4 regions of the Neptunicella sp. genome follow, and region 3 is predicted to be linked to each of the others. Evidence: predicted binding sites of a transcription regulator. Region 3 holds the regulator's gene; each other region holds the start of a gene.

Region 1 (4,328 bases), on a different contig from region 3:
AGCGAAGGTTTAAGGCAATAGAATATTAGTAGTAGAAGCGTTGTACGATAGCTAAATAACCCAATGCCAAATAACCTCAACTCTGTATAAGCAACGCCCTACAGCACAGCCATATTTGCCCAGCTATGCGTTATTCGCAAAGGGTTTAGAATAACTAAACCACTTGGCGAACGCCTTTATCTGAACAAATCTGCCTGTGCTGTACCTTTATCTTCTCTCGAACAATAGTTGAAATTACTATAACCCTTTAAAATATAAGAAGTATTTCAAATAAAAACGACATTTCTTATCCAGAGTTGAGGTTAAATAGCAAAAATAAAAAAACCGCCAGAACCAAAAGTTCTGACGGCCTCAATAGTACTAATATTTCTTGTTTTGCTTACTTCTGGCGTCTGCGCGAAGCACCAGCCAGGCCCAACAGGCCTAAACCCAAGATAGCAATTGAAGATGGCTCTGGAATTGAACTACCACGGAAATCCGCAGTTCCAAACAATTCTAAACCGTCAGGAGTTGCGCCTGAAGGGATAGGTTGGAAACTGGTACTAAATACCCAGTCAGCACCGTCAGTTTGTGTGTCGGTATCAAAGTTGCCCATTGCAGCACCACCAACAACATCTAGTAAACCGCCACCAAGACCGGCATCAGTACCCGCACCGTATGAGCTCAAGGTTGCATCGATACTGGTCATAATACCATGAATACCACTGAAAGTTTCATGTGCTTGCAGCGACAACCAAGGAGTGCCACCATCAACCGCAGTGCTTTTGTCCAGAGCATTATAAGCTGTAGATGAGTCAACATAGAAGTTAATCCAGCCACCAGTGAAGCCAAGACGTGCACCACCACCGTCAGGGATAACACTGGCAATTTCAAAACCGCCAAATTCAAAGGTTAGTTCACAACCACTAGGGCAGAAAGTAGACTGGTTGGTACCATTTAAACCGGTAACCAGACCAAAACCACTTAAAGTATCGACTACGTCATCAGCAGTACCGAACACACCGTCAGCACCTGCATCAAGCAGATCTTCTACTAAATTCGAATTTGAAGTGAAATCAAAGAAACTGTCTGGATCCCAGACTACACCACCAACATTAACTGGTGACGCGATTGCTGAAGCACTAAGACTTAATGCTAAAGCTGCTGCGGAAAAAATTGCCTTATTCATAATTACCTCTACCTCTACATCAACATCAACTTCTACATCAACATTAATATCTAAAATTAAAAAGACTCGTTTAGTTTATCCGTTAAACTCGTTATGAGCCTTACGAACTACCTTAGTTGAAGCAAGCATTGGGCCAACTTTTCAATTAAGTGTAACATGTTGTTTTACATGTATTTTTTAAACTTTGAATTTATATTAATCGCAACTGGCGACATTCACTGTAAAATTTACTGACACCCTAGTTCGGGTAAATGATGCGGGATCTAATTGTTCTGAACGAATTTGCAGCATGAGCATGCCCAACAATGCTCCAGGTGACTCATGTAGAAAACCTGCTTTCAATATACTCGGGTTAAAATTCGCTCCTCAAAGCACAAAGCAGCGGTTTGTGAATATGCTAGATTACCTGTATCCAACCAAAGCCCGAATGTAAATTTCATTTAGCAAGACAATCGCCTCGTCTAGCTAGCACATTTGAAAGTAAGCCCACGTAGAAACGAAAAAACCGCCAGAAGTAACTTCTGGCGGTTCTCAATCAATTATATAAAGGTTTATTGACTTATTTCTGGCGTCTGCGAGAAGCACCAGCTAAACCTAACAGACCTAAACCTAAAATCGCAATTGAAGAAGGTTCTGGGATTGATGTACCACGGAAATCAGCGGTACCAAACAACTCTAGACCATCAGGAGTTGGACCTGCAGGGATCGGTTGGAAACTGGTACTAAATACCCAATCTGCTCCATCAGTTTGTGTATCTGTATCAAAGTTAGCCATTGCGGCGCCGCCAACAACATCAAGCAGCCCACCACCTAAACCAGCATCAGTACCACCACCGTATGTACTCAATGTCGCATCAATACTGGTCATAATACCATGAATACCGCTAAGCGTTTCATGGGCAGTCAAAGATAACCATGGCGCACCACCATCAACAGCAGTACTTTTATCTCCGGGATCATAAGCAGTAGCAGAATCCACATAGAAATTAACCCAGCCACCGGTAAAACCAATCCGAGCACCACCACCATCAGGAATGAAACTGGCGACAGTAAAACCACCGAATTCATAAGTAAGCTCGCAACCGCTAGGACAAAATGCAGATTCGTTAGTACCATTGATACCGGTAACCAAACCAAAGCCATTCAATGTATCTACAACATCATCGGCAGTCATAAACACACCATCAGGACCTGGATCCAGCAAATCTTCAATCAAATTGGAATTTGATGTGAAGTCAAAGAAACTATCTGGATCCCAGACTACACCACCAACATTTACGGCTAGTGCACTTGTTGATAGGCCAAGAGCCGCTGCACCACCAATTAAAGTTTTCTTGATATTCATAATTGTATCCTTTGTATCATTTCATAACTTAAATTATGTACTGTCAGCTCTAAGCTTTTTAACAACGACAACTACACTGAAAAGCTGTACCGACAGTAATAATGCAAAAGAAAAGCCAACCCGCTTAACGAAAAGTTATCATTTTGAAAAATAAGAATAATTTGTAAAAACACTATGATATTTATCTAATAAAGAACATGGGATGTGTAAAATATATTGACACTAGTTTTTTAAGAAGGATTTCATGTTTCTGCGATCGGTCCTTGGCGGTTGACCACTGTGTTTACCAACTCTCAAAAACATCACCCCCGCACCTAATCCAGCAGTTACATGCTGCATTTCCTGCTCCACTGTATTAATGATATCCATTAAAGGCGGGCTTAGATCCGGTTTTGCTAATGAAAGTACACCTGGCGCCGCATATAGCTGTACCGACAGCTTCATTTCGGTACACTTGAGCCAAACTCGCTGTAATTGCCTACCAGTATTAACAATGCCTTTACGAGATACGTCCGAAGCAGTCAATAATAATAAGGCGGGGGATTGTTTAATTGGGTTAACGACGGATTTTTTAGCAATTTGACCACTAGCACCAAGCTTATTCAGCCAGTTCATTACTTTCCAACTACTCATCCACTCAAATCCTTTAGATTCAAATTTGCTGATACCCAACACGTCCAAATTCATACCTGAATCGACTTTTTCTCTAGTAAATGAAACTGTGTTGAATAATTCCTGATGCAGTTGATCAGACTCAAACCTAACTTTTTCAGCTTTATATATTGTTGGAATAATGTCATCTATCTTATTTTTTTGATTAAACCCCAACAACTGGCAGTCAGATTCATTGATCACCGATTGAATATCCTTAATCATTTGATCAGAAACTTCGCCCTCAAATGGAAAGCGCCTGTCAGTGCAACGCAACGGAATTTGCTGTGCCAGAGTGGATTCTTTAGTGAGGTGAACATCATTTGAACTCTCAAAACTAATTTGAGCCACAAAGTAGTGATCAGCATCATTTTCAGGAAATAACGTAACAGATGATTGTAAACCTAAAGAAATTCCTTCCAATACGACTGATTCAATTACCGCTCCCATTGCCAGGTCAGATAACACAAATGTATTGTCGGTAGCTTGACCGCTTAGCAATGGATCGAGAAAAAGCTGTAATATATTATTGCTCAGCCATTTAAATTTGAATGGTTGTGAATTATCTGCTGATGGCGCATGGATAGCAGCTTGAATCAGCCTGGTTTGCAATTCTTCATTCATATATTTGCCATGTTTTAGTAGTAAGTTAGGCTAGGTTATATTTATCAGGGTATGAGTGTGAAATCGGTTTAAATGCCAAATGCTATTTTGGCTTGATTCAACTTTGCCTGAAAATCCGGGTTTTTATGTCCATCTTTTATACAGGTAATTTCCATTTTATTTAAATAGGGATCCCAATGCATGCCTTGAGGAACGCAAACTAAATCACCTCGGCCCAATAAAATTTTAACCGCATATGATGCGGCGACACCTGCACTCATAGTGCAGCCGATAATAGTTGAAGGGCCTTTTTTGGCATTTAAGTCTAAACGGGTTGGATCAACCAAATACTGCGATTGCAAACTAGCGGGCGCTAAACCTAAATAGAAACGCAAATATTGTTCCGTTTCTGAAGCTCCTTCCATCCCAAAGTATTCTTCAAACGTCATCTGTCCAGGCATAAAGCATAAAAACGCCGTCCCCATCCCCAATGGAGCAGCGGTAATGGCAGGAATATTTTTTAATGCGCAAAGTTCAAATACCTTACGACGAGCTGCAATA
Region 2 (4,328 bases), on a different contig from region 3:
GCTTGTTCCACCTCGGATTGAGATTCATCAGACTCCGTATCGATGGATTCAGATAATTCGGCCAACAATTCATCGGCTAACTGATCCTGCTCTGAGACTGCTTCTTCCTCAGTGTCTGGCGACTCGTCCTGAACTTGTTCCACCTCGGATTGAGATTCATCGGATTCCGTATCGATGGATTCAGACAATTCAGCCAATAATTCATCGGCGAGCTGATCCTGCTCTGAAACGGCTTCTTCCTCAGTGTCTGGCGACTCGTCCTGAACTTGTTCCACCTCGGCTTGAGATTCATCAGACTCCGTATCGATGGATTCAGACAATTCGGCCAATAATTCATCGGCTAACTGATCCTGCTCTGATACGGCTTCTTCCTCAGCATCTGGCGACTCGTCCTGAACTTGTTCCACCTCGGCTTGAGATTCATCAGACTCCGTATCGATGGATTCAGACAACTCGGCCAATAATTCATCGGCGAGCTGGTCCTGCTCTGAGACGGCTTCTTCCTCGGCCTCTGGCGCCTCGTCCTGAGCTTGTTCCACCTCAGCTTGAGATTCATCAGACTCCGTATCGATGGATTCAGATAATTCAGCCAATAATTCATCGGCTAACTGATCCTGCTCTGATACGACTTCTTCCTCAGCCTCTGGCGTCTCGTCCTGAGCTTGTTGTGCATCATCAAGATCGTCTTCAAGACTGTTAAATCCTTCAGTAGATGCCTTGTCATCTTCAGCAATATCATCGGGAGCCAACATTGCTTTCATTTGCTCAACACTATCGATTTCTGCCACCAGTTCTTCGGTTAAATCGTCTATTTCCTCACTACGAGATTTTATGATTTCATCAAGACCATCAATTCGCTCATCATCAATAGGAGCCACAGTAGATAAATCTGCGACTTCAATATCCATCAAGTCTTCTTCGTCTAATAGCTTACTGATACTAATATCTTCGCTATCTTCTGGCTCTTCTTCATCTTCTTCGTCAGGCTCACCAAGAAGTTGTAATTCTGCTGAATCGGGTTCCGGCTCGGGTTCAGACAGCTCGATTGCATCCTCATCCACTTGATCAAGCAGCTCATCTTCATCCTCTATTGAACTGTCTTGGGGTTCATCATCTTCAGAATCAAATAAATCATCCAAGTCTCCTTTCTGTAATATTTCTTCACCTAAATCAGTATCATAGTCTGATTCAGCGTCAGCCTTGGCGGGTTCTTGTATATCAACATCAACAATAGGTTCATCATCTAACTCATCCAGATCATCTAATGCTTCATCGAGCAAGTCATCAGTTAGATCTTCGAAGTTATCCAATTCATCTTCGGTCAATTCATCATCTTGTGCCAGATCACCTAATAATTCATCGTCCAAGCTATCATCAAGTAAATCATCACCGAACAAATCTTCGTCGGTCATCTCGCCAGATAATTCATCACTTAATGCGTCCGACAAATCGTCCTGCTCAAGTTGTGGCTCAGGATCCGCTGGCGGAGTAATGACGGGGGCCTGCTGTTCAGGTGTGGCGGGAAGAGCATCATTTTGACGACGTTTAAGCCAATATGCCAAGCCCCCCAAGAGCAATAATACCGGTATAGTTGAACCAACAATCAACCATACTGGACTGGAAAAAACAGAGGCTTTTTCCGCCTCTTCGAGCATTTTTTGCTTTTGCTGCTCCTGACGGGAAATATTGACTAATTCATTTTGTAATGTCAGCAATTTGTCCATTTGTTGCTGCACTTCGCCTTCTTCACCAATACGCGAACGCAATTGGTCAATTTCGGCATTAACCGCATCTAAACGCTGATAAATTTTATTATTCTCATCAATTAACGACTGTACACCATTAATTGATTGGGCAAATTGATCTCGTAACGCCTGAAATTGACGAGTCTGTTGTTCATCTATCGCCGATAATTTGTTTTCTAATACCTGTTTGGTTTCGGCCAATTCATTGCTTTTAGCGGCGCTTTGTCCTTGCCTACCTTGTCCACTCGATTGTCCCTGCCAGCGTTCATTGTCCTGCAATGTTTTGCGTTCAGCACTTCTAACATCAATCTGTGCTGCATATTCTGCGGTGGGTAATCTCAGTATCGAGCCGTCGATCATGTTATTAATATTGCTATCATCGAAAGCTTGAGGATTAAGTTGATAAATCGCCAACATCACTTGATACATCGACAACTGATTATTTTGACGATGACGACTGGCAATTTGCCATAAGGTATCTTTACTGGTGATCGGGCCATAAGTTTGCCCGGAAAATTCACGAATAGTGTTTTTAGGACCTTTAATCAGTACCTGTTCGGCGGCTATGACGGTATGCACAGAACAGCACAAACCGAAAACTCCAAGCATGAAAAATAGATGTCTCAATCTCATAGACTATCCTTGCCGCCCCTAAAATTATTATTAATACTATGAACCTGTCTGGCAACAGGTAAAGAAAAAGTTATAATATTATATTTATCAAATAGTTAAATTAAAACCAGTCAACTAGATTAATCGTTGCCAATGCTGGTTTTTTGACTATTTTACCCACACTACATCCTACCTACCGATTAACAGCAAGATGCGTTCCAAAGTTACTATAAATGTTAAATTTATACCAACTAAAAGCATACATCATCATGGTTAATTATTGCTGATAATAAATTGATAAATTATTTAGCGTCTGGGTAGGTTATCGGTTGTTTGGCGAGAATATTGATAGGGGCAATTAATTGCCCCTTATCTTAGATGAAAAACGATTAAAGATATTCGGCAATTAAATGCTCTGCAATTTGAATACTGTTAGTTGCGGCACCTTTACGAACGTTATCTGCAACAACCCACATATTAATACCATTAGGATGGGAAATATCTTGGCGAACCCGTCCCACAAACACATCATCTTTACCGCTGGCATTACCGACTTGGGTGGGAAATTCTTCCCTTTCGGCCATTAACGTTACACCTGGGGCGTTAGCTAACAAGGCTTTTACCTGCTCAGCATCAATAGGTTGACGAGTCTCAATATGAATCGCTTCACCATGTCCAAAAAATACCGGTACGCGAACCGCAGTAGGATTAACTAAAATGCTGTCATCTCCCATAATTTTGTGCGTTTCCCAGACCATTTTCATTTCTTCTTTGGTGTAATCATTATCCTGAAACACGTCAATTTGCGGAATGGCATTAAAGGCAATCTGGCGGCTAAACGCTTCTACTTTGGCTTCGCGACCACTTAACAATGCTGAACATTGTTGAGCTAATTCTTCAATAGCAGTGCGTCCTGCGCCCGAAACGGACTGATAGGTGGCTACATTAATACGGGCAATACCAACAGCGTCTTGAATCGGCTTTAACGCAACAAGCATTTGAATAGTTGAACAATTCGGATTAGCAATAATATTGCGATTGCGGAAATCAGCAATCGCGTGCGCATTCACCTCAGGTACCACTAATGGAATGTCAGGTTCATAACGATAGTGAGAGGTGTTGTCGATCACCACACACCCGGCTTCAGCGGCTAACGGTGCATATTTGGCAGAAGTGCTGCCACCGGCGGAAAAAAAGCCAATTTGGGTTTGTGACCAATCAAAGGTCTCTGCATCCAATACCGTAATATCCTTACCTTTGAATTTTACCTTACCACCGGCTGAACGAGCACTGGCTAAAGGGTAAAGTGTTTTTACCGGAAAATTCCGCTGTTCGAGAATTTCGATAATATTCTGGCCAACCAGACCGGTTGCGCCCAATACCGCAACATCAAAGGCTTGTGACATTCTATTCTTTCTCCAAGATAAAAATTAAAAATATAATTTGTATTATACAGGCTTAAACCCTAACTGATAGATTGCCTGTGAAAGTGGACAATTTCCAGCGCTAACCTGCAGCGCAGCAAACTCTCTTCTTATAGCATAGTTTTTTCGGATATATTCAAACTGTCCCGGCTGCTCGATACTGGTTCTAAATAGCTGATCATCCAATGATACATCATAGACTTGCTTAACCAATGCGTATAAATCTTGCCAGGTAACGTTTTGTTGACCTAATTCAATGACTGACACATCAGGCGCAGGCAAATAATCATTTAAATGATGCTTAACAGGTTTATTCAGCAGTGCTGCGGCAGCCTGATATACCATTTCGGTGCCATTCGATTTGCCTTCTACACTGTGTCCTGCTATATGCGCTGTTGCCAGTTGCGTATAAGGAACCAGCGCAATATTGATATCCGGTTCATTTTCCCATACATCCAACACAACATGCAGCTTACGGTTTTGTTCGAACAGTTTTAATAACGCCTGATTATCGACGATTTCCCCACGACAGGCATTAATCAGTAAT
Region 3 (4,328 bases):
CACTTGCGCATCAAATTGATTGGCAAGTTTAGCTAATTGAGTGGCCGCGCGGGCATGTAATCCTAATTTATTCTGGATCACCAGAGATTTTTCAATTCGGTTCATTTACAGCATTACCTAATCAAGGAGTGCGATTGAGTTCACGATGACGGATTTGTACATCTGGGTGAGTATTACGGATGTTATTACACAAAGCTTCTGCCACATACACTGAACGGTGTTGGCCACCGGTACAACCAATTGCAATTGTTACGTAACTGCGGTTGTTCCGCTCTAAGTGGGGAAGCCAGGTGGTAATCAAATTTTGTATTTGCCAGATGAATTTAGTCACAATAGGTTGTGCACCAAGAAAATTCTGTACGGCGCTGTCTAATCCGGTCAGGTGTTTCAAATCCGGTTCCCAGTGAGGATTGGGCAAAAAACGTGAGTCGAATACATAATCAGCGTCTTTGGAAATGCCATGTTTAAATCCGAATGACTCAAATACAATGACTAAACGAGAGCTTTTTTTACCCAATATCCTTTCACGGACCAATTCAGCTAGCTGATGCACGGACAGTTCGCCGGTATCCAGATACAAATCAGCACGTTCAATGATGGGAGCCAACAGTTTAGTTTCTGCCATGATGGCTTCACTAAGGGATTTATTATGTCGGGATAAGGGATGTAAACGACGAGTTTCGCTAAAGCGTTTAATTAATACATCGTCACTGGCATCCAGATAGACAATATTCATATCCCAGCTATCGGGCAGATAATTGAGAATTTCGACTAATTCATCGGGATCTTTGGGTAGGTTACGCACATCAATACTGACTGCGACCTGATCATATTCATCCACCACGGTGTGAGTCAGGGTGGGGAGTAAGTTAACCGGCAGATTATCAACACAGTAATAGCCGAGATCTTCCAATACCCTTAACGCAATAGATTTTCCCGAGCCTGAACGTCCGCTGATAATCATCAGCTTCATATTATCGCCTCATAAAGTTCATGATTGCTTTCGGCCTGACGTATTTGTTTGAGAATATCTTTATCGCTTAATTTACCGGCGATGGTAGCCAACGTTTGTAAATGTCCTTGAGCTTGATCCGCGGGTACCAGTAGAGCAAAGAATATATCCACCGGTTTGTTATCAATTGCATCAAAGCTAATTGGTGTTTGGCAAGTAACTAAAATTCCCAGTACTTTATCCAGTTCAGCCAGTCGCCCATGGGGCAGGGCAATGCCATTACCAATACCGGTACTGCCCATTTTCTCTCGGGATAACAGACTTTCGAGTATTTGATCCGAACTCAATTGCGGCAATGCTTGGTGAGCAATATTGCTGATGGTTTCCAAAATACGTTTTTTACTGGAATCTTCGGCTGCACAAACTGTGCAGCCGGGAGTGAGTATATTTTTAATTTCCATTAATTATTACTGCTTTTACTGAGTCATTTAATATGGATTAATGCCGACTGACTTTTTCCTTATGCTTAATCACCTGTCGATCAAGCTTGTCAATTAAATTGTCTATTGCTGCATACATATCATTACGCTCTGAGGTAGCAAAGACTTCAGCACCATGTAGATGTAACGTCGCTTCGGCTTTTTGATTGAGCTTTTCGACGTTAAGTATTACATGGACGTTATTGATATGATCGAAATGTCTTTCCAGTTTGGTAAATTTATTATCTACGTAATCACGTAGTGAGTCTGTAATTTCGACATGGTGGCCAGTCAGGTTGATTTGCATATCGCGACTTCCTTAAATTTGACGTTCAAGCTGCTCCGTTAAAGCAGACTTTTACGTTGGTTAGACGGTGGAATCATTAATGATTCGCGGTATTTTGCAATGGTTCGCCGAGCAACCATAATACCTTGATCGGCCAACAATTGCGCAATCTTACTATCACTCAGAGGTTTACTTTGTGTTTCTGCCGCAACCAGCTTTTTAATTAATGCCCGTATTGCAGTGGACGAACACTCACCGCCATTTTCAGTGGCGACATGGCTGGAGAAGAAATACTTCAGTTCATAAATCCCTCTGGGGGTATGCATATATTTCTGTGTGGTGACACGGGAAATGGTTGATTCATGCATATCCACCATTTCTGCGACATCATTTAACACCATTGGTTTCATCGCTTCAGGACCATATTCAAAAAATCCCTGTTGCTGCTGCACAATACAGTTGGACACTTTGAGCAGAGTTTCGTTGCGACTTTGCAGACTTTTAATAAACCACTTGGCTTCTTGCATGTGTGAGCGAATAAACTGACTGTCGCTGGTATTTTTGACACTGCGACTCATGGCCGCATATTGCTGATTGATATTGAGTTTGGGAAGACTATCGGGATTCAGTTCGACAACCCAGCGGCCATTCTTTTTCATCACCGATACGTCCGGTATCACATATTCTGGCTCAGTGGTAATTAAGGCATTGCCGGGACGTGGATTAAGGGTCTGAATTAATCGTATGGTTTCCCGCAGTTGTTCTTCATTTAGGCGCGCCTTGCGCATCAGAGTGCGATAATCCTTACTGGCCAGTAAATCCATGTATTGGGTAATTAGCAGTTTGGCTTCTTCTAGCCAGGGGGTGTCAGCGGCAAACTGGTTAAGCTGTACCATCAAACATTCGGCCGGTGTTCGTGATCCAACACCAACAGGATCGAACATTTGCACCCGTTTTAATACGCAATTCACTTCGTCAATGTCGACTTCTTCATTATCGAGACTATTCAGAATATCTTCAGTAGACACGGTGAGATAACCGGATTCATCAATAGAATCAATAATGGCAGTGGCAATCGCGATATCTGTTTCACTGAAGTGGGTCAGGCGCATTTGCCATAATAAATGTTCTTGAATGTTGTCGGTGGTTTCACCCTGATAAATTTGTTCATCATCACCACCGCTAATGGGAGCGGCTGGCGCCGAGGATGCACTGTAATATTCATCCCAGGTTGAATCGATAGGTAATTCGTCGGGTAATTCATTTTTCTCTAGAGCATCACCAGACTCAATACTGTCACTGGCTTCATAGTCATTATCTGAATCTTTGTTTTCGTTTTCGGGGAAGTCCTGATTATCTTCTGCTTCCAATAGTGGATTGGCATCCAAGGCTTCCTGAATTTCCTGCTGAAGATCGATGGTCGACAATTGCAACAGCCGGATGGCTTGCTGCAACTGCGGTGTCATGGTCAGTTGTTGGCTAAATTTTAATTGTAATGAGGGCTTCATTTACGTCTTGTCGTGTCCCGTTAATTCAAAAACCAGCTAAGGCTGTTACATTGCTAATGGTTGATGTTTTGTTTGCTAACTATAGCTTGAATTGCTCGCCCAGGTATACATCCCTTACTTGTTGATTACTTAGCACCTGTTCGGCATTGCCTTGGGCAATTAATTCTCCATGACTAACGATATAGGCGGTTTCGCACACATCAAGGGTCTCACGAACATTGTGATCGGTGATTAACACGCCAATCCCCCGGTCTTTGAGGTGATTGATAATTTTCTTTATATCGGTCACAGAAATAGGATCGACGCCCGCAAAGGGTTCGTCAAGCAAAATAAATTCCGGATCGGCAGATAATGCGCGGGCAATTTCTACCCGTCGCCGTTCGCCACCCGACAAACTCATACCAAGACTATTACGAATATGATTAATGTTGAACTCATCCAACAGGGCGTCTGCATGCTCTTCGCGCTCAGCCTTACTCAGATCTTTACGAGTTTCTAGAATCGCCATCAAGTTCTGCCATACCGTCAATTTACGAAAAATCGATGACTCTTGCGGTAAATATCCAATACCTTTGCGGGCACGAACATGCATAGGTTGCAAAGTCAGCTCCTGATCATCAATAAAAATTTGACCTTTATCGATAGGAACCAAGCCGACAATCATATAGAAGGTGGTCGTTTTACCTGCCCCATTTGGCCCTAATAATCCAACAATTTGGCCAGTAGAGACTTGTAAACTCACATCGGTTACCACCTGACGGGATTTGTAGGATTTGGCTAAATGGGTGGCTTTAAGGGTTGCCATCTTATTTTTCCTGTGTGCCGGGTTGATAGATAGTGATCGTGCGTCCATCGTCATCGTTACTGCCGTTGGCACTAAATTGTTCATTTTCCATATCGAACTCAATAAATTCGGCCTTAACCATACTGTTTTGTAAGTGCAGTTCGGCATTGGTGGTAAGCGTTAATACCCGTTCGCCCAGGGTATATTTGATTTCGTTGGCTAAGGCTTTAATCATACTGCCATCATCAGACTTTTGCTGATAGCTGGCGGGATTGCCACGAGCAATAAAAATTTCACTGCCAGGACCATCTTTGGCTAT
Region 4 (4,328 bases), on a different contig from region 3:
TTTAACTTGTTAAGCAAGTGGTCATTGTAATTGCCCGCAATACCTAAAGACACGTTGTGACGAGTAAACGCCTGTTGATAAAACGTTTTGATCTTGTCGAGGCTGATACGTTTTACCGATGCAGACGTACCCTGTAATAAATGTTGCATATTACCACCACGGAATAACTGATCTTCCAGAGCAAACTTACTGTAGTCCTCATCAGAAGATGCCCGTACCACTTGATCCACATAGTTTTGCTGGGCCTTCATTACCCGCTCGAAATCGGCTTGGGTAAAATCCGGTGCCAGTAATACGTTTTTAACAATGGGATAGAACTGATCTACAAACTCGGTAGGTACCTGAAAAGTAAAGGTCACCACTTGTTTATCGACGTTGACGCCATAACTTGCCGCCCAGGGAAACATTTTATCCTGAATATCGGCATAGCTCATGCCACCTGCGCCACCTTGTGCCATCAGTGAAGCGGTGGCATAAGTTAAACCGGCTAAATCGGCGGGATCCGATACGGAACCGTTATTAAAACGGACTTTGATGACGACTTTATTGGATTTATCCTGCTTGAGTTCTACCACATCCAAGGCTTGTGCCTGAATAGTAAATAACAGGCTTAAGACGACAATGGTATTTTTTAGTATAGATCTCATTGCAATGCTCCTTGTGCGTCGTCAGTGATAGTCGCTATGGTTAACCGGGCCGGATCGAAGTATTTATTCGCCACCATTTTGATATCGTTTACTGTGACTTGATCATACAGGGCGTATAGCTTATTGATGGACTCGGGATCGCCGGTTAACTGAATATAATGGCTCAAGGATTCCGCAATCGCACTGGGTGTATCAATACTCATGGCAAAGCCATATTTAAGATTAGATTTGGTGCGCTGTAATTTGGCGCTATCCACACCTTGCTCTTGCACTTTAGCAATGGCTTTTTCGATTTCAGCTTTGACATAGGGCATGTCGGCCTTGTTGACCATGGATACCTGAATGGTAAACAAGTTTGGATCGCGGCTATCCTGTGCTCCACCTCCAATAAAACGCACTTTTTGCTCGTCAATCACCAGTTTTTTATAGAGATCCGATGTTGGCGAAAACACCATTGACGACAAGACGTCCAGCGCGGGCATATCAATTTTACTGTCACTAAATGCCGGTCCTTTATAGCTCATGCTGAAGTAGGGCGGGATCGAACCGTTTTGTAAATGGGTATAACGGGTTTCGGTTTGCTCAGGTTCAGTAGGAATTTTTGCCACATAATTGCCACGTTGCCACTGGCCAAAATATTTTTCGGCTAATTCATTAACCTGCTTTGCGGTAACGTCACCCACCACCAGAATGGTGTTGTATTCAGGGCGGTAATAGCGGTCAAAAAAGGTTTTGGAATATTCATACTGATTGGGCATATCCACTATATCGTTGAAATAGCCCATCGTGGTGTGTGAATAGGTATGGGTAGTAAAGGCGGTTTCCGCTAGTTTCTCATTAATTTGACTGTATGGACTGGCAAAGTTTTTGGTGTATTCACCTTTGACCGCACCCGCTTCGGTTTTAAATTCATGCTCGGAGTATTTCAAATGTTGAAAACGATCGGCTTCGAGTTCAAACATCAGCTCTAATTTATTCGCATTACCGGTCATATGGTATTGGGTGCGATCCTGAGTGGTATTGGCATTGGCCGCGGCACCTGTTGACTTGAGTGCGGCACTATAAGCTTCTTTGGGGTATTTATCGGTACCACGAAACATCATGTGTTCAAAAAAGTGGGCGAATCCGGTTACACCCGGTTCCACTTCATTGCGAGCACCAACGCGGGTAATAATATAAAAAGCGGCCAGTCCGGGAGAGTCAAATGGCACAGTGACGACGTTGAGACCATTATCCAATTTATGTTGATAAATTGGATAAGGCAGAATTTTACTGCTGTCGGTTGCCGTTGTATCAGGTTTCATGCTGGTGCTACAAGCACTGAGCACTAATCCTAATGCAAAGGCGACGATAAATTTTTTCATTATTAACATTCCTGATAAGTCATTCGAAATAGAGTAAGCGATACCAGTCTGGCTTAAAATAAATCAGAATTAAAGATAGGGTCAGGAAATAGAATGTAACGGAAATTGTAAACTTGTGATGCTGAAGCAGATACCGCCTTTAGACGGTATCTGTAATCAAATGGGCTGGTTATGCCGCCACTGGGTTACGTAAACCGCCTTTCTTGTCTTCTTGGTAACCCGTTGTGCCTTTAATAATCGGGGCTTTAGGGGTTTTATAACGCAAAGGGGCTAATTTTGCGTCAATACATTCGCGAATATCTTGAGGTTTATAACCGGATTTTACTTTTATACGCAGATGTGGAATTTTAGCCGCGTCCAGTGAACTGCTAACAAACCAATCACGTTGGGTTTTATAACCTTCTTTTCCATTAGGGTGGACTAAGTCGATCGCCACGACCGGACTTAAATCGTTTTTGTCACACAATACAAAGTCGAGTTGTTTGGTGTTAGCCCGGAGTAATGCGGTTTGTGAGGTTTTTTTGTCGGTGCCGTGTCTAATCGACAAAATATCGGCCAGTTTCACTCGGCAGATAATCCGATATTGATTACCTACTGCTACATCCAGCAAGGTTAAAAAGTTACGCTCTACCGGTGTAAACAAATTGGTTTTCTTGTGAAACGGAAAGGCCAGTCCGGTATCATTAAGCTTGATTGCAACGACCGCTACAACAATGAGCATGATCATCAGCACAATTGCCAGTTCCATAAAATATCCTCTTCAATAGACCTACGTCAGATTTTTGACCACGGGGATCAGTTGAAGAAAATAATGCAAAGAAGGTGCCAGCCTCTAGATAATTGACGTTTGATGAATTAGGAAGATGATTTAACTAATATATCTACTTGGGTTCCTTGCCCATCGGCAGATAGCACCACCACTTTTTGGCCCTGGTCAAACTGCAGTACACGTCGACCTTTCAAGGTTTCGTCATTATCCGGTGTCCCTAGCTGTTGTAGATAAAAATCAGCCGCTTGCTGTATATCACTGTTGGCGTGATAACTTAAACTGGCGGGTAACTTATCATCAAAACTCTGGCAAAAACGTGCCTCCGGATAAAGCGGCGTTTGATGGAAATCGGCGGGACAATTTGTTGTAGCATGTCCAGCCATGCTGACCAGCAATCCGGCAAGGAGTAGGCTGTTTTTCATGCGTAAAACCTCAGTTGATAGTGATGATTAACATCGAATTAGAGCTTAACTATAGTGGTCTGGCATGATTGCGGCAATAGTAAAGCAAGGCTAACAGGTATATTGCTGGGTTATTGGGTATATCGAAGTAGGGTAGGAGTCGGTAGAATAATTAAAGATTGATAAAAGGAGTCGTGAATGGGCAAGAAAATCGGTTTGGCATTGGGCAGTGGTGCCGCACGTGGTTGGGCACATATTGGCATTATCGAAGCCCTGCAGGAGCTGGGGATTGAATTTGATATTGTTGCCGGTTGTTCAATTGGAGCCTATGTAGGATCTGCGTTTGCCAATAATAAGCTGCCGGAATTGAAAGAGTGGGTCAGCAGTTTTACCGAATGGCAAGTGGCAGGATTACTAGGAGTCGGATTCAAACGCGGTGGACTGATTTCCGGTGAGAAAGTGTTTACTAAATTAGCCGAAGATTTTGTACCTCAGGATATTAGCCAGTTACATAAAAAATTTGGCGCAGTGGCTACGGATTTGTACCGTGCACGTGAAGTCTCTTTTACCGACGGTGACGTGGTTGATGCGGTGCGGGCGTCTTGTTCGATCCCGGCAATTTTCCCCGCGCATTGGTATCGCGGAACCTGGTTGGTCGATGGCGCGGTGGTGAATCCGGTACCGGTATCACTTTGCCGTCATATGGGGGCGGATATTGTGATAGCGGTAAATTTAAACTCCAATTTTTACTCTGCCTATGAAGATCAGTTAGAAGAAGATCAAAAATCCAGTGAAGATCAATTTTCCAATTTTTTAAGTAAGAGTAAAAGTGTGGTTGCCCAGTGGTGGGGGGATGAAAGCCGCCAAAATGAAGTGGATGATGAAGATGGAAGCGACGGAAACCCGTCTCTTGGGCAACGTCGTCCGAAAAAGTCACCAACCATGATTGGCACCATGTCCGGCGCATTGGATATTATGCAAGACCGTGTTACCCGTTCACGTTTGGCTGGCGAGCCACCGGATATTCTGCTGGAGCCGCAGCTGGGACGGGTCGGTATGATGGAATTTCATCGTGCCGAGGAACTCATTGCTGAAGGGCGTGCCAACGTTGCACGTTTGGCTGAACAAATTAAATACCGTTTAGGTC

Evidence for each region. Region 3 encodes sigma-54, which starts transcription at its own class of promoters, with help from an activator protein. Its sites were predicted from a motif close to GTTGGCACGNNNNTNGNNT; they were not measured.
Region 1: the regulator sigma-54 is predicted to act here: its motif matches at 2,615-2,633, upstream of ACTD55_RS06000 (PEP-CTERM sorting domain-containing protein).
Region 2: the regulator sigma-54 is predicted to act here: its motif matches at 2,562-2,580, upstream of ACTD55_RS01920 (FimV/HubP family polar landmark protein).
Region 4: the regulator sigma-54 is predicted to act here: its motif matches at 2,823-2,841, upstream of ACTD55_RS15240 (DUF2726 domain-containing protein).

Annotation. Positions count from the first base shown of each region.
Region 1 is NZ_JBLWWF010000005.1:222,182-226,509, forward strand. Features, by position in the region: gene ACTD55_RS05995 (PEP-CTERM sorting domain-containing protein) at 380-1,168, opposite strand; gene ACTD55_RS06000 (PEP-CTERM sorting domain-containing protein) at 1,728-2,513, opposite strand; gene ACTD55_RS06005 (hypothetical protein) at 2,736-3,788, opposite strand; gene ACTD55_RS06010 (ThiF family adenylyltransferase) at 3,857-4,328, opposite strand, start outside.
Region 2 is NZ_JBLWWF010000002.1:109,851-114,178, forward strand. Features, by position in the region: gene ACTD55_RS01920 (FimV/HubP family polar landmark protein) at 1-2,378, opposite strand, end outside; gene ACTD55_RS01925 (aspartate-semialdehyde dehydrogenase) at 2,747-3,763, opposite strand; gene ACTD55_RS01930 (4-phosphoerythronate dehydrogenase) at 3,806-4,328, opposite strand, start outside.
Region 3 is NZ_JBLWWF010000001.1:8,116-12,443, forward strand. Features, by position in the region: gene ACTD55_RS00045 (HPr family phosphocarrier protein) at 1-105, opposite strand, end outside; gene rapZ (RNase adapter RapZ) at 122-973, opposite strand; gene ptsN (PTS IIA-like nitrogen regulatory protein PtsN) at 970-1,413, opposite strand; gene hpf (ribosome hibernation promoting factor) at 1,451-1,738, opposite strand; gene ACTD55_RS00065 (RNA polymerase factor sigma-54) at 1,777-3,225, opposite strand; gene lptB (LPS export ABC transporter ATP-binding protein) at 3,305-4,030, opposite strand; gene lptA (lipopolysaccharide transport periplasmic protein LptA) at 4,032-4,328, opposite strand, start outside.
Region 4 is NZ_JBLWWF010000020.1:15,743-20,070, reverse strand. Features, by position in the region: gene ACTD55_RS15255 (M16 family metallopeptidase) at 1-647, opposite strand, end outside; partial or broken gene ACTD55_RS15250 (M16 family metallopeptidase) at 644-1,372, opposite strand; partial or broken gene ACTD55_RS15245 (M16 family metallopeptidase) at 1,442-1,951, opposite strand; gene ACTD55_RS15240 (DUF2726 domain-containing protein) at 2,181-2,759, opposite strand; gene ACTD55_RS15235 (hypothetical protein) at 2,867-3,202, opposite strand; gene rssA (patatin-like phospholipase RssA) at 3,380-4,328, shown strand, end outside.